Regions from separate parts of the Paenibacillus sp. G2S3 genome, predicted to be linked through region 2. Evidence: riboswitches for the same ligand, from Rfam matches in the RefSeq annotation. Region 2 holds a riboswitch; each other region holds the start of a gene.

Region 1 (4,287 bases), 2.7 Mb from region 2:
ATTGTATAACTCTTATGCTATTTAGAGGCACTAACTCCTGCCTTTTCTCTTGCAATAGCAGCAGCTTTTACCATGTTACGAAGAGCATCTTCTGTCTCCTGCCAGCCACGTGTCTTAAGACCGCAATCCGGATTAATCCAGAACTGTTCCGGATCCAGCACCCGCAGCGCACGATCAATATTAGCTGTCATTTCTTCTACAGCAGGAACCCGTGGACTATGGATGTCATATACACCAAGACCGATTCCTTTATCATACTCCTGCTCCTCAAAGCTAACGATCAGTTCCCCATGGCTACGTGAAGTCTCAATAGAGATAACATCCGCATCCATCGCTGAAATAGAGTCTATCATGTCATTAAACTCGCTATAACACATGTGGGTATGAATTTGTGTCGTAGCCTTTACATGATTCGTCGCGATACGGAACGACTTCACCGCCCAATTCAAGTATGCCTCATGATCTTCAGCCTTCAAAGGAAGTCCTTCACGGATAGCCGGTTCATCTACTTGAATCATCTCTATGCCTGCATCCTCCAACGCTTTAACTTCATGACGGAGCGCTAAGGCAATTTGATTCGCTACTGCTTCCCGACTAAGATCATCACGTACGAAAGACCAATTGAGAATCGTAACCGGACCAGTCAACATGCCTTTAACAGGAAGGGAAGTTAACGACTGAGCATAGACGCTTTCTTTTACAGTCATAGGTTCAATAAAAGCTATATCCGCATAAATAACTGGTGGCTTAACGCAGCGTGATCCGTAGGATTGAACCCAGCCATTACTAGTAAATAAGTAACCATCCAGCTTCTCCCCGAAGAACTCCACCATATCGGTTCTTTCGAACTCACCGTGCACGAGTACATCCAGACCCAGCTTTTCTTGGAAGGTGATTGCATCTGCAATCTGCTCACGAACGAACCCGTCGTAACGCTCTTGATTCCATACGCCTTTACGCCATTTCAACCTTGCCTGGCGCACTTCTACGGTCTGTGGAAAGCTTCCGATTGTTGTTGTTGGCAGAAGTGGCAGCTGCCACTTCTCCTGCTGCACCTTTAGGCGCTCAGCAAAAGGTAGGCTACGTTGGTCTGGTAAATCTGTAAGTCCGAGAACTTGCTCGGCCACATCCTTACGACCACGTTCAGGAAGTGCACGGAAGGCAGTAAGGGCTTCACGACTGGCTGTCAACGCAGCAGCAGCTTCTGCTGTACCCTCTAAGGCTGCAGCAAGCAGTCCAAGCTCTCTAAGCTTCTCATCAGCAAAAGCTAAAGCAGCCTTAACGGTGGCCTTCAGCTTCACCTCACCCTGAACAGTAACCGGAACATGCAGCAAACTGCAAGAAGGCTGTAGAATAATACGGTTATGCGGTACATGTGCACTCAGCTTCTCGATCAGCTGCAGCTTAGCGTCCAGATCCGAGCGCCAGATGTTGCGTCCGTCAATAATACCCGCTCCCAGCCATTTATCCTCAGGCCAGCCAAGACGTTCAATCGATGCCAGATTTGTTCCACCATCATGGACAAAATCAAGACCTAAACCCTGTACAGGAAGCTTAAGCAGTTCTTCCAGCGGTTCAGCAGCTTCAAAGTAAGTTTGCAGAATAATATTTAAGCCTGGCACGGAGTCAGCAATTTCAGTGTATATCGAGTTAAGTAATGATAATTCTGATTCATTTATTCCTGTAACAATCGCCGGTTCATCAATCTGTACCCAGCCTACTCCTTCTTGCTTCAATTCCTGCAACAGCTGAACGTAAACCGGAAGAAACCGAGCAGCAATCTTCGCAATATCCGCAGATGCAAAACCTTTTGACAGCTTAAGGAAGGTATAAAGGCCTAAAACCACAGGTTTACCCTCAATTCCCGCTTGGGACTTGGCAAAACGATAAGCTTCCAGTGGTTTATTCTCGGTCAGACGCGGCGTTTGTGCACCGATCTCTGGAACGATGTAATGATAGTTCGTATTGAACCATTTAGTCATCTCGCAAGCGGTAGCCTCAGCATTTCCTCTAGCCATCGCAAAATAAAGATCAAGCCCAATGTCGCCACCATCATACGCATAACGTGGAGGTACGATCCCGAACATTACAGCTGTATCTAGCACATGATCGTAGAATGTAAAATCGTTTACCGGAATTAAATCAATTCCTGCCTCCTGCTGAGTCTTCAAATGCTGAAGCTGAATTCCTGCCATTTCAGTACGGAACTCTTCCTCATTTATTTTTCCCGCCCAGAAGGCTTCCAACGTTTTCTTCCACTCGCGGTTTTTTCCGATTCTTGGGTAACCAAGATTACTTACTTTTACTTTGTTCGTCACTTTGCAGCTCCCCTTCTCCATCATCTTATTTTGGACTCGATATCACTTGCATTCCTATAAAAAAGAGCGCCCTTCCCTAAAAAAGTCAAAGGGAAAGACGCCCATAATATACCTATGGTTAACGTCTAACACCTTCCTATCCTCCGTAGGTGAAGCAGTGCTGTTGAAACAGGCAGGTCTCCTGGCTAGCGGTGTCAGCATCCTTAGCAGTCTTCCCAGCAGTAGTAAATTGCCAGTGACATATGTTGCTATGGACTCTTCCGTTACAGTGGCGGGACCGCATCGGCTTCGAACCGAATTTCCCTATTAAGCCTACCGAATTACTAATTCCCGGCAAGCACCTGTCTCCGATATTATCAAGCTAAAACGCCTTCGGCGTCCTTTTAAGGACGGTAAGCGTTTATGCGAGAATTATAAAGATAAAGTGAAACTTTTACTTTATCCTTATAATTAATAAAGTGAGTGTCTTAATCTGATGTCATCATACGTGAAAGCCCCCATCATCTGCAATAGATTACGGGGGCTTCTGTTATATCGATTCCTTATAACGGATTTAGAAAAATACGAAATATACTACAGCAGCAAGTATTATCCGGTATATAGCAAATGGTAAAAGCTTAATCCGGTTGATCAATTTCAGGAAGAAACGCATCGATAATAGCGCAAACACAAAGGCACTGATAAAGCCTGCGATGAAGAACGGCAGGGCATCGATGGTGAAGTATTCCCAGTTCTTCATCAGGGAGAGTAGACTGGCCCCTGCCATGATTGGAACAGCCATGATAAACGTGAAATCAGCAGCAGCCCGGTGACTCATACCAAGGAGGACACCACCAGAAATCGTCGACCCGGACCGTGAAAATCCCGGCCATAACGAGAAGCATTGGACAAGACCAACACCTAGCGCCTGCTTGTATGTAATCTGATCGACACTCTCTGTTTGAATCTTCTTTGGTCCGAACAGATCCGCAATAATCATTAATACAGCACCAACTACTAGACCGATTAACACGGTGGATGTAGAGAATAAATGCTCATCAATATAATCATTAAACAGAACGCCCAGCACACCTGCTGGCACTAAACCTACAAGCACCTGCGTAAGCTTAAGGTGGCCGCCTTTTTCAAGCTGTGGTTGTTCCTCGGTTACAGGGTCTAACTGCTTGCGACTGAAACGCTTTAAGCCCAACAGTTCAAAGAATCGATTTCTAAAAATAACAACAACCGCTAAGATTGACCCTAGCTGTATAACCACTTTGAACGTATTGGCCGTATATTGCCCAAATAACTCTGTCGATTTCAACCACATATCATCAACAATAATCATATGACCTGTGGAGGATACCGGAGCAAATTCGGTCAACCCTTCAACAATTCCCAAAATAATAGCTTTAATAATCGTTAATAGCTCCATTTGTTCTCCTCCTTTTTAATCATAACTTTTATCTATAAGTTCTCCTCAGCTCAACCCTCGGTGTTCATTTTCCGGCTGCGCTTGCGGAAGTACAGATACCCAAGGATAACTAATCCCACTGCCAGAAGCACGTACACTACGTTGGAGTACATATCCATATACATGGCAATGTCTTCCCAGGATTCACCCAATGCCGCGCCTATAAGCACAAGCAGCAGATTCCACCCCAGTGTACCAATCGTTGTGAAGAGCATAAACACTCCAAATTTCATACCCGACATCCCTGCCGGGATCGAAATCAGACTTCGCACCAATGGAACCATCCGACAAAATAATACGGTCCAATAGCCATATTTGTCAAACCAAGCGTCAGCCTTGTGGATGTCTTTTTTGCTAATTCGGAGTAGACCGCCCCAGCGTTCAACGATCTTTTCCAAGCGACTTACATCCAACAAACGACCGATATAATAGAGAATCACTGCACCGAGCAGTGAGCCAAGCGTAGCAGCAATGATTACACCAGGAATGGTCAAATTCGTTGTGGTTGTCATGAAT
Region 2 (4,287 bases):
GGCTGCTACTTTCGTAGCTATATTGTTGTAATAGAGATCATAATAACCATTAGGCACATCGTAGTTTGCACGTGCTAAAGAAAGAATGGACCACTCTCCGAAATAGGTCGGATTCGTTACGGTTTTAACAAGATAGGCAAGGCTCTTATCCAAATGTAGCTTGGCTACATCTGAAGTCGGCACTTCCGGCTGCTCTAATTGAACATCATTCATGTCATAGAGACGGTTGCTATTATTGATCAGACGATCATAGGATACGAGTGCATATGTACCTTGATCCGTAGCCATAGCGTCTACTTTTCCGGTGAGAATATGCTTGAATCCACCATCCGGCCCAGAGAAGCTAAGTAAAGCATCTATAAGTGAATTTCCTTCTTTAATAAACCTAGGGTCACTGTGCGGGTCTACACCTACGCCAGTTAAGGCAACAACAACCTGTGCGATGCTCTCACTGCTTGTGCTTCCCCAGCTTGTAAATCCACCTTGAGCATTTTGTACACTCGATAACCATGTAATCGCCCGATCCACGGCAGCTTTTACATTAGAATCCTTTGCGTAATAAGGCGCAAGTGCTTGCATCGCCATCCCGGTCATATCGACGTCGGCTTTGGTTACACCTAAAGCCCAGCCCCCGGCATCTGCTGCACCTTTTTTAACTTCTCTATCTAAGATGTACTGAACCAGGTTTTCTCTTGTGCTTTGATATATTACTCCCTTCTCATCAGGATCAGGGAATAATACTGGAATGTCATAGTTATGACTATCTAGTGCAATCAGAGCAAATATGGGACCGTTGTTCCCTTGCTTCTGAATATATTGATAATCAGCGAGTGCATTTCTTAGATCATGACCTGCAACATTCGTGATATCTTTTCCGATAGAGGTCAGTCCTAGAATTGCTCTGGAATTCTCTGTGCTTTTATTAGCGTCGAGTTTTCCATCCTTAATTATCGTTGCTATTCGCGTTGCTACATTGTTGTAATAGAGATTGTAATAACCGTTAGGAACCTTGTAGTTCGCACGTGCTAGAGAAAGAATCGACCATTCTCCGCTACCTGTTCCAAATGACGGATTCTTTACGGTGTTAACGATGTAGGCCAAGCTTTTATCTAACTGTTCTTTAGCAGTGATTTTATAAGTAACCTGATAGGTTACATTATCTGCTTTGTTTCCTGCGCCATCTATAGCTGTTACTGCGATTACGTTACTACCTGGGTTTAGAGATGCTTTGTACTCACCATTAGTAGCTGTCAGAACGACTTGGTTCAGCTTTACTACTGGTATAATGTCTTTATAAACATTGTCTGTAACCACTACTTTGAAGCTTACATCTTTACTGGATACTTCCTGTTTATCTTGTATACCTTCTATTGAAATAGTAGGCTTCTCTGTATCTGGCTCTTGTACTAGCGCATTAATCTGCTCTAGTAGAGCTTGATCAACCTCTGTTCTTACAACTGCACTATCAGCAATTGCTTCATTCGCATGAGCCGGGATTATACTTGTAGAGAACGTCGTGATAAATACTGCTACAATAAGTAACCAAGCTAAAAACTTATTTTTCTTCATGTTTCCATAACCCTTCCCTTCTCTTCCTATGTTAAAAAACAGAATAAACTTTCCAAGCATAACGCCCTCGGCGTCCTTATAAGGACGGTATGCGTTTAGCGAGAAATATAAGACATAGAGTATAGATGCTAAACTTATACTTTCTTATATTTTTAACACTACAAAAAAACCACTCAACATAACGTCAAGAGGTTTAAGATAGTGAACCGCAACAATAGCAGGCATATACTATATCAAACACCTCTCTATCGCTCGTAGAGTTTAATGGTGTATCAGAAACAGGCAGATATTCTGGCTCAAGTATCATCACCCTTGCTACCTTCCCAGTTTCCCAGTGGTACCTTGCAAGGATTCCTCTTTCACAGCGGCGGGACCGCGCGGGATTCACACCCGCTTTCCATTTAACCAATCTATGATTGTATCTCCGAAACATTCATAATTGGCACCTATTGCTAATATTAATTTTTTCATGCTTCATCATATCTAATATAGTTGCTTTTGTCATGCAATATTTGTTTTTTGTATAACGAGTAGCTAGCGATAATCCTATTGAATATCAAATCATTTTAACCACAATATACTCTTTTTCCCTCAGCTCAAAGCCCTCCTCCAGTGACAAAGAGGCCAAATCAAGGATTCGATCATACTTTTTATTACGTGGGAGCCCTTCTTCCTCAGCCCAGCATGTATAAAGCTCAAACTCGGCACCAGATACCCCATAATCTGTCATAAGCTTAAATAACTCCTTACAACACTTGAGTGAGGCGTTATACGATCCCGGTAGAGTATCTTTTAGCTTAGGCGATACAGAGAAGCCACCCCAATTCGGTGAAATCCGGTACACATACGGACTCCGAAAATGCTTGCGAATCTCATCGTTCCAATACCCAAGTTCCTCTATAAAAACTCCCGCTGCATCTTCTTCCGAGTCATATACAAGACAGTCCTCATCTCTTAAATGAGATAGATCTGCGATGTCATCCAAAGGAATTATGCCTTGCAGGCGCAGAGCCTCTCTTTGTTTCTTATACTCCGGGGAATTTTTCACTTCATTATATGTCTTTGCTGACAGCACACTGCCTCTTTCTCCTAACGGAAGCTCTGTAGCCGAGCCTATGTAATGAAATCTGCTCACTGGATTGCCCTCCATAACTTTGGAATCACTTCAAATCACTAATTCATATATGAATTTACCACAAATTAGTAAGGTACTCACAGCAAATGTTCTATGTTAGGGTATTTGGTAAGCGTTTACAACAAAATATTGGAGGTGTACGTGTTCATCTAAGCACCAAAGTACTAAGGAAGGTCAGGTTTAAGCATCCTCAAAAATGATCTTACAAAGGAGAATTCAATGACTACTCGAATCCAGAAATCCTTCTTATCATTGACCCTTGTCACCGCTCTTCTGCTCTCTTTGTTCTCATCCATTGCCGCCGCTGCTACTAAGGACGAGCAACAAGCTAAGGCAGCACCAAAGAGTAAGATCCAATCCTATGTAGACGATATGCAGCCCGGATGGAACCTTGGCAATACTCTAGATGCTACAGGTGAGGATGAAACCTCCTGGGGCAATCCGCGTGTGACCCAAGAACTGATTAAGAAAATCGCCGCACAAGGCTACAAAAGTATCCGTATTCCTATCACTTGGGATTCACACATAGGCGAAGCACCGAACTACACTATTGAAAAAGCTTACCTCGACCGTGTCGAAGAAGTTGTAGGCTGGGCGCTGGACGCCAAGTTATATGTAATGATTAACGTCCATCACGACTCCTGGTTATGGGTAAGTCATATAGAAGAGAAGCATGATGAGACACTGGCGCGTTATAATGCAGCATGGACTCAAATTGCGGACCGCTTCAAGGATAAATCCGATAAGCTGATGTTCGAAAGCATCAATGAACCCCGCTTCACAGATGGCGGAAGCACCGATGAAGCGAAGATGGAGCAAATGCTTACAGAGCTCAACACTTCCTTCCATCAGATCGTTCGGAACTCCGGTGGAAAGAATGATGTCCGTCCGCTAGTTCTACCTTCATTAGAGACTTCTCCTACGCAACCTAGAATGGATCAGCTTTACAAGACGATTACAGCTCTTAAAGATCCGAACATAATCGCGACCGTTCACTACTATGGCTTCTGGCCGTTCAGTGTGAATATCGCTGGTTACACCACGTTTGAAAAAGATACAAAAAACGATATCATCCAAACTTTTGATAACGTTTACAACACATTTGTAGCTAAAGGTATTCCTGTCATCGTCGGTGAGTTCGGACTACTGGGCTTCGATAAAGACACAGGTGTGATTGAACAAGGCGAGAAACTGAAATTCTTCGAGTATCTTACCTATTATTTAAAAGAAAAGAAAATGACTTCCATGCTCTGGGATAACGGGCAACATTTCAACCGCAAAACGTATAAGTGGTCCGATTCCGAGCTCCACAACGTATTAATGTCTGGTCTGAAGGAACGTTCCTCCAGCACCGAGAGCGATCTGGTCTATCTAAAAAAAGGTGCAACGATCAAAGACACCAAGGTGAAGCTGAACCTAAACGGCAATAAGCTAACAACGATTAGTGTAAATGGGAAATATTTAACCAAGGGCAAAGATTACACCTTGAATGGCGAGGAGCTCACACTCAAGGCCAGCCAACTCAAAAAACTCACAGCTTCGCAAAAATACGGTGAAAATGCCGTGCTAACGCTGAAATTCAA
Region 3 (4,287 bases), 380 kb from region 2:
TAGGCTTTGTGCAGCTCGTGCACCGTATATTTGTCTGGATATTTACGGAGTTCTTCGATCCAGCGTTTATTAACAACAGATGTTTCGATGCTTGGGTGTGTGACGACAATAAGTGTTTTCAATGGTGTATCCTCCATGTTTGAATCAGATTTAGGACTTGAGTATACCTCCCATCTTGCCATCGCGTAAGTATGCACTTTTAGTTCACGTACTTACCTAAAGGTAAGCACTGCAACCTGCCTGCACGTATGATTGATGTATAGTCTTCGGGGCGAATCTCGTCTTCGGTGTACACCCAAATATCACACAAGAGAGACTGGGTCATTCCTCCATTTTACTTGAGTAAAGGCTAGAAGATAGGTGTTTTCAAGACAAACGGCACGGTTCCGGGATCCCCGAAAACCGCGCCGTTATGCCATTCTTAGATATGCTGATGAAGGGAATTGAACTCCTGGGCTACACCAGAATAAGGCTGATATAACTCAGTGGAAGAACATCCTCAAGCTTCCAACCAAAATGTCCTTCACATTTTATAGCAAGATAGTCTTAGAAATAATTACAAGGAGGATAAACAGTACCAAGATTGCACCGGTAGATGTAAAGGCTCCTCCGATACCACCACCATATCCAACACCACCAAAACCAGCAACATTTTCGCTCATTTTAAATTTCCTCCTTTGCATTTAAGTTCATCTTAGCTTATGCAATCCCTACTATATCGCTTGGGTAAATTGGTAATTAGATGTCTATCCATTTAGAGCCCCGACCGCAGGCAAAGGTTAGAAGAATGTTAGAAGATAGGTGATTTCAAGACAAATGGCACGGTCCCGAAATCCAGGAAACCGTGCCATTGCGCAATTCTTAGATATGCTGGTGAAGGGAATTGAACCCCCGGCCTACGCATTACGAGTGCGTTGCTCTACCCCTGAGCTACACCAGCTTAAGGCTGATTTTTCTGTCAAACAAAAAATATTATACAACTTTCAGTCAGAAACGCAAGCCAATTTCTCCCTATCCCCTACTCTCCCGAACTACTATTCCACCTGTAGTTTACACTCCACAGACTCCAGCTTTCCACGGCTAGTGGAGGGCTTATCGCGGCGGTCGTCTATTTTAAGTGAGGTAGAGACACGCTCTGCACCTGCAGCAAAAGGAGATTCATGCAGCGCTTCGACTGCTGCAAAAATACGCTGAAGAGACCCTTCGATGATTGTTCCCATGGATGTAAGTTCATAAGTAATTCCTTCTACCGTCTTCAGCACTCGCTGCATATCCGCAACATAGCTGCTAAGGCTGGTACTGCCTGTTCCAATCGGAATAACGGTTACTTCAGCAATAGGCATGAGAATACCTCCTCGGAATTTAAAAAGTATGTGTCTTCTTCTATTGTAACAACTTCACCGATCTCCCACAAACGATGCCAGCGTTATTATACCCCTTCTTTTCCTCCAAGTACTCCGAAACATGCCTTTCGCCACAGGTATTTTTTCTTACATGAATTCTAGGGTCGTCCGCACTACATTTATGGACTCTTTGTGGCGTTTTTTCGGACAATTTATGAATCATTTTCCATGTGCCTGTGGATCAATTGTGGATTACTTATGGACAGCCTGTGGATCATTTGTGGAGTACTTTTGAAGAACCCACTCCCCGCGCGGGTTTTCTAAAAAACTGTTTACAAACACAACATCTTGGGTTATTTTTATCTAACGACAACAAAATATAGTGGAGACAGGCGCTTTGATCCTTTATAGGAGTTAGAGCTTAATAGGGAAGTACGGTGAAAATCCGCTGCGGTCCCGCCACTGTAACCGGATGCCCTTCACAAGCTTTTAGAAGCTTAAGATGGACAGATCTCCTGGCAGAAGCCACTGAGGGTTATGAAGACCCTTGGGAAGGCGCTGAGAGGTCCTACGGAAGCCAGGAGACCTGCCTGTTTCGACGACACCAACATATGAATGCCTGCGAGGAACAGGAACGGTGTCCGCATGCGGTCATCTTCTTATAGACCACTGCAAATATCTATGTGGATATTTACATAACGCATCGGGCATTTTCTGCCATCCTCGCTAGGGGATGCTTTTTTTATGAGATCACAATGAATATACGGCCGCTTATGTGGTCCAACTTCTTAATGATAGAACGATAGATGTTTTTCTTTTATACTGAGAGGAGAGCTATACAATGACGTTGTTGGAGAGACAATTTAACGGTACAACAAATGCACGAGAAGTTCTTTTAGAGGAGCTCATTGATTTAGGGCGTGATATTATCGACAGCCGGGATTTGGACCTACTGCGCGAGAATGCCAATTTGAACGGAGAGAGTTTCTCCGGTAAAATGAGCAAGTTCGGCAGTGAATATTCGAAATGGTATGCCCGTAACTTTACGATGCCACCACAGCTAGTGCAGGCCATTGATGACAATGTTGTCTATGTGCATGATCTGGATCAATATGCGATTGGAACGACGAACTGTATTTTTATCCCGTTTGATAAGCTTCTCCGCGAAGGCTTCAACACCGGCAACGGCAGTGTTCGTCCTCCGAACTCCATAATGACGGCTATGTCACTGGTAGCAATCATTTTTCAATCCCAGCAAAATGCTCAATATGGCGGTGTATCCGCCAATAAGCTCGACTATGATCTAGCACCTTATGTAACTAAATCCTTCGCTAAGCTGTTCCGCAAGGGTCTGGATTATTTTGAAGAAGGACAAGCTGATGAATCTTTGGGCGAGATTACGATGAGCCGGACCGATCTGGCGGAGTTATATCCGAAGGCGTTCCGTTTTGCACTGAAAGAGACCGAAATTGAAACCCTACAAGCGGCGGAAAGTATGGTACATAATTTGAATACCATGTCCAGCCGATCCGGTGGGCAAATTCCGTTCACCAGCATTAACTACGGAACTTGTACTTCACCAGAAGGTCAGCTTGTGATCAGCTCCCTGCTAACAGCAACGATGAACGGACTTGGCAGCGGAGAAACACCCGTGTTCCCGATTCAGATTTTTAAATGTAAGCAAGGAATCAACCAACAGCAAGGCGATCCTAACTATGAATTGTTCCTAAAAGCGGCGAAATGTTCTGCACGCAGACTATATCCGAACTTCGCTAATCTGGACGCTCCGCTCAACTTGCAGTATTATAATCCAAGTGATCCTGATACGGAATTTGCCACAATGGGCTGCCGAACACGAGTGCTCGGTGACCGTTTTGGGCGTAATCATTGCTCCGGGAAGGGTAACCTTTCCTTCAATACTTTGAATCTGGTTCGACTCGGTCTGGCACATGGCACAGTAACCGGCCGCCGTACTGTCGCAGACGAAGCTGGCTTCTATGAAGATCTAAATCATTATATGGACATTGCGCTGGAAGGACTTCTTCATCGTTTCAACATCCAAGCCGCACAAAAAGCTAAAGCGTCCGATTTCATGATGCGAGAAGGCGTCTGGGAAGGCGGCGAGAATCTCGCTCCTGAAGACTCTGTAGGTGAACTACTGAAGCATGGTAGTCTATCCCTTGGCTTTATTGGTATGGCGGAATGCATGAAAGCTATGTATGGCAAACACCATGGCGAGGATATGGAAATACATGCCAAAGCCGTGGCTATCGTGCGTCATATGCGGGAGTATTGCGATCGGAAAAGTGAGGAACTGAATCTCAACATCACTTTGTTCGCAACACCAGCAGAAGGCTTGTCCGGTAAATTCACCAAGATTGATCGCAAGGTGCTGGGCTCGATCCCAGGTGTAACTGACCGTGAGTATTATACGAACTCTTTCCACATCCCTGTATACTATGATCTAGGTGCTGCTCAGAAAATCAGCTTGGAAGCTCCTTTCCATGAATACTGCAATGCCGGGGCTATTTCTTATGTCGAATTAAATGGCAATGCCCGTAGTAATCCATCCGCTTTTATCAAAATCATTAAATACGCGCTCGAACAACAGGTTAGCTATTTCAGCATTAACCATCCGATTGACCGCTGCTCCGGCTGCGGATACGAAGGCGTAATTGGGACAAACTGTCCTTCCTGCGACGCACATGAGAATGACGTGCACATCCGTCGTTTGCGCAGAGTTACTGGTTATTTAACTGGCGACTATCAGACCCGCTTTAATGCCGCCAAACAAGCCGAAGTACGGGATCGCGTTAAGCATCTATGAATATTTGTGGTTACTATCCGGAGTCGATTAACGAGGGAGAGGGCATGCGGGCCGTCCTCTTTCTCAGCGGCTGCCGCCATCGTTGCCCGGGATGTTTTAATCCCGAGACCTGGAACT

The links. A riboswitch is a leader RNA that binds a small molecule or an ion and turns the genes downstream of it on or off. The one in region 2 is predicted to bind cobalamin.
Region 1: it holds a riboswitch for cobalamin, as region 2 does, so the genes downstream of both, metE (5-methyltetrahydropteroyltriglutamate--homocysteine S-methyltransferase) here and QNH28_RS03995 (S-layer homology domain-containing protein) in region 2, are expected to answer to the same signal.
Region 3: it holds a riboswitch for cobalamin, as region 2 does, so the genes downstream of both, QNH28_RS02365 (anaerobic ribonucleoside triphosphate reductase) here and QNH28_RS03995 (S-layer homology domain-containing protein) in region 2, are expected to answer to the same signal.

What each region holds. Positions count from the first base shown of each region.
Region 1 covers NZ_CP126095.1:4,883,847-4,888,133, forward strand. Annotated here, with positions in the region: gene metE (5-methyltetrahydropteroyltriglutamate--homocysteine S-methyltransferase) at 18-2,318, opposite strand; cobalamin riboswitch at 2,473-2,678, opposite strand; gene QNH28_RS21525 (undecaprenyl-diphosphate phosphatase) at 2,872-3,732, opposite strand; gene QNH28_RS21530 (DedA family protein) at 3,783-4,287, opposite strand, start outside.
Region 2 covers NZ_CP126095.1:905,508-909,794, reverse strand. Annotated here, with positions in the region: gene QNH28_RS03995 (S-layer homology domain-containing protein) at 1-1,569, opposite strand, end outside; cobalamin riboswitch at 1,834-2,034, opposite strand; gene QNH28_RS03990 (hypothetical protein) at 2,126-2,704, opposite strand; gene QNH28_RS03985 (cellulase family glycosylhydrolase) at 2,924-4,287, shown strand, end outside.
Region 3 covers NZ_CP126095.1:528,568-532,854, reverse strand. Annotated here, with positions in the region: gene QNH28_RS02385 (NAD(P)H-dependent oxidoreductase) at 1-122, opposite strand, end outside; gene QNH28_RS02380 (YjcZ family sporulation protein) at 531-662, opposite strand; tRNA gene QNH28_RS02375 (tRNA-Thr) at 869-940, opposite strand; gene QNH28_RS02370 (MTH1187 family thiamine-binding protein) at 1,035-1,343, opposite strand; cobalamin riboswitch at 1,717-1,951, shown strand; gene QNH28_RS02365 (anaerobic ribonucleoside triphosphate reductase) at 2,185-4,170, shown strand; gene nrdG (anaerobic ribonucleoside-triphosphate reductase activating protein) at 4,167-4,287, shown strand, end outside.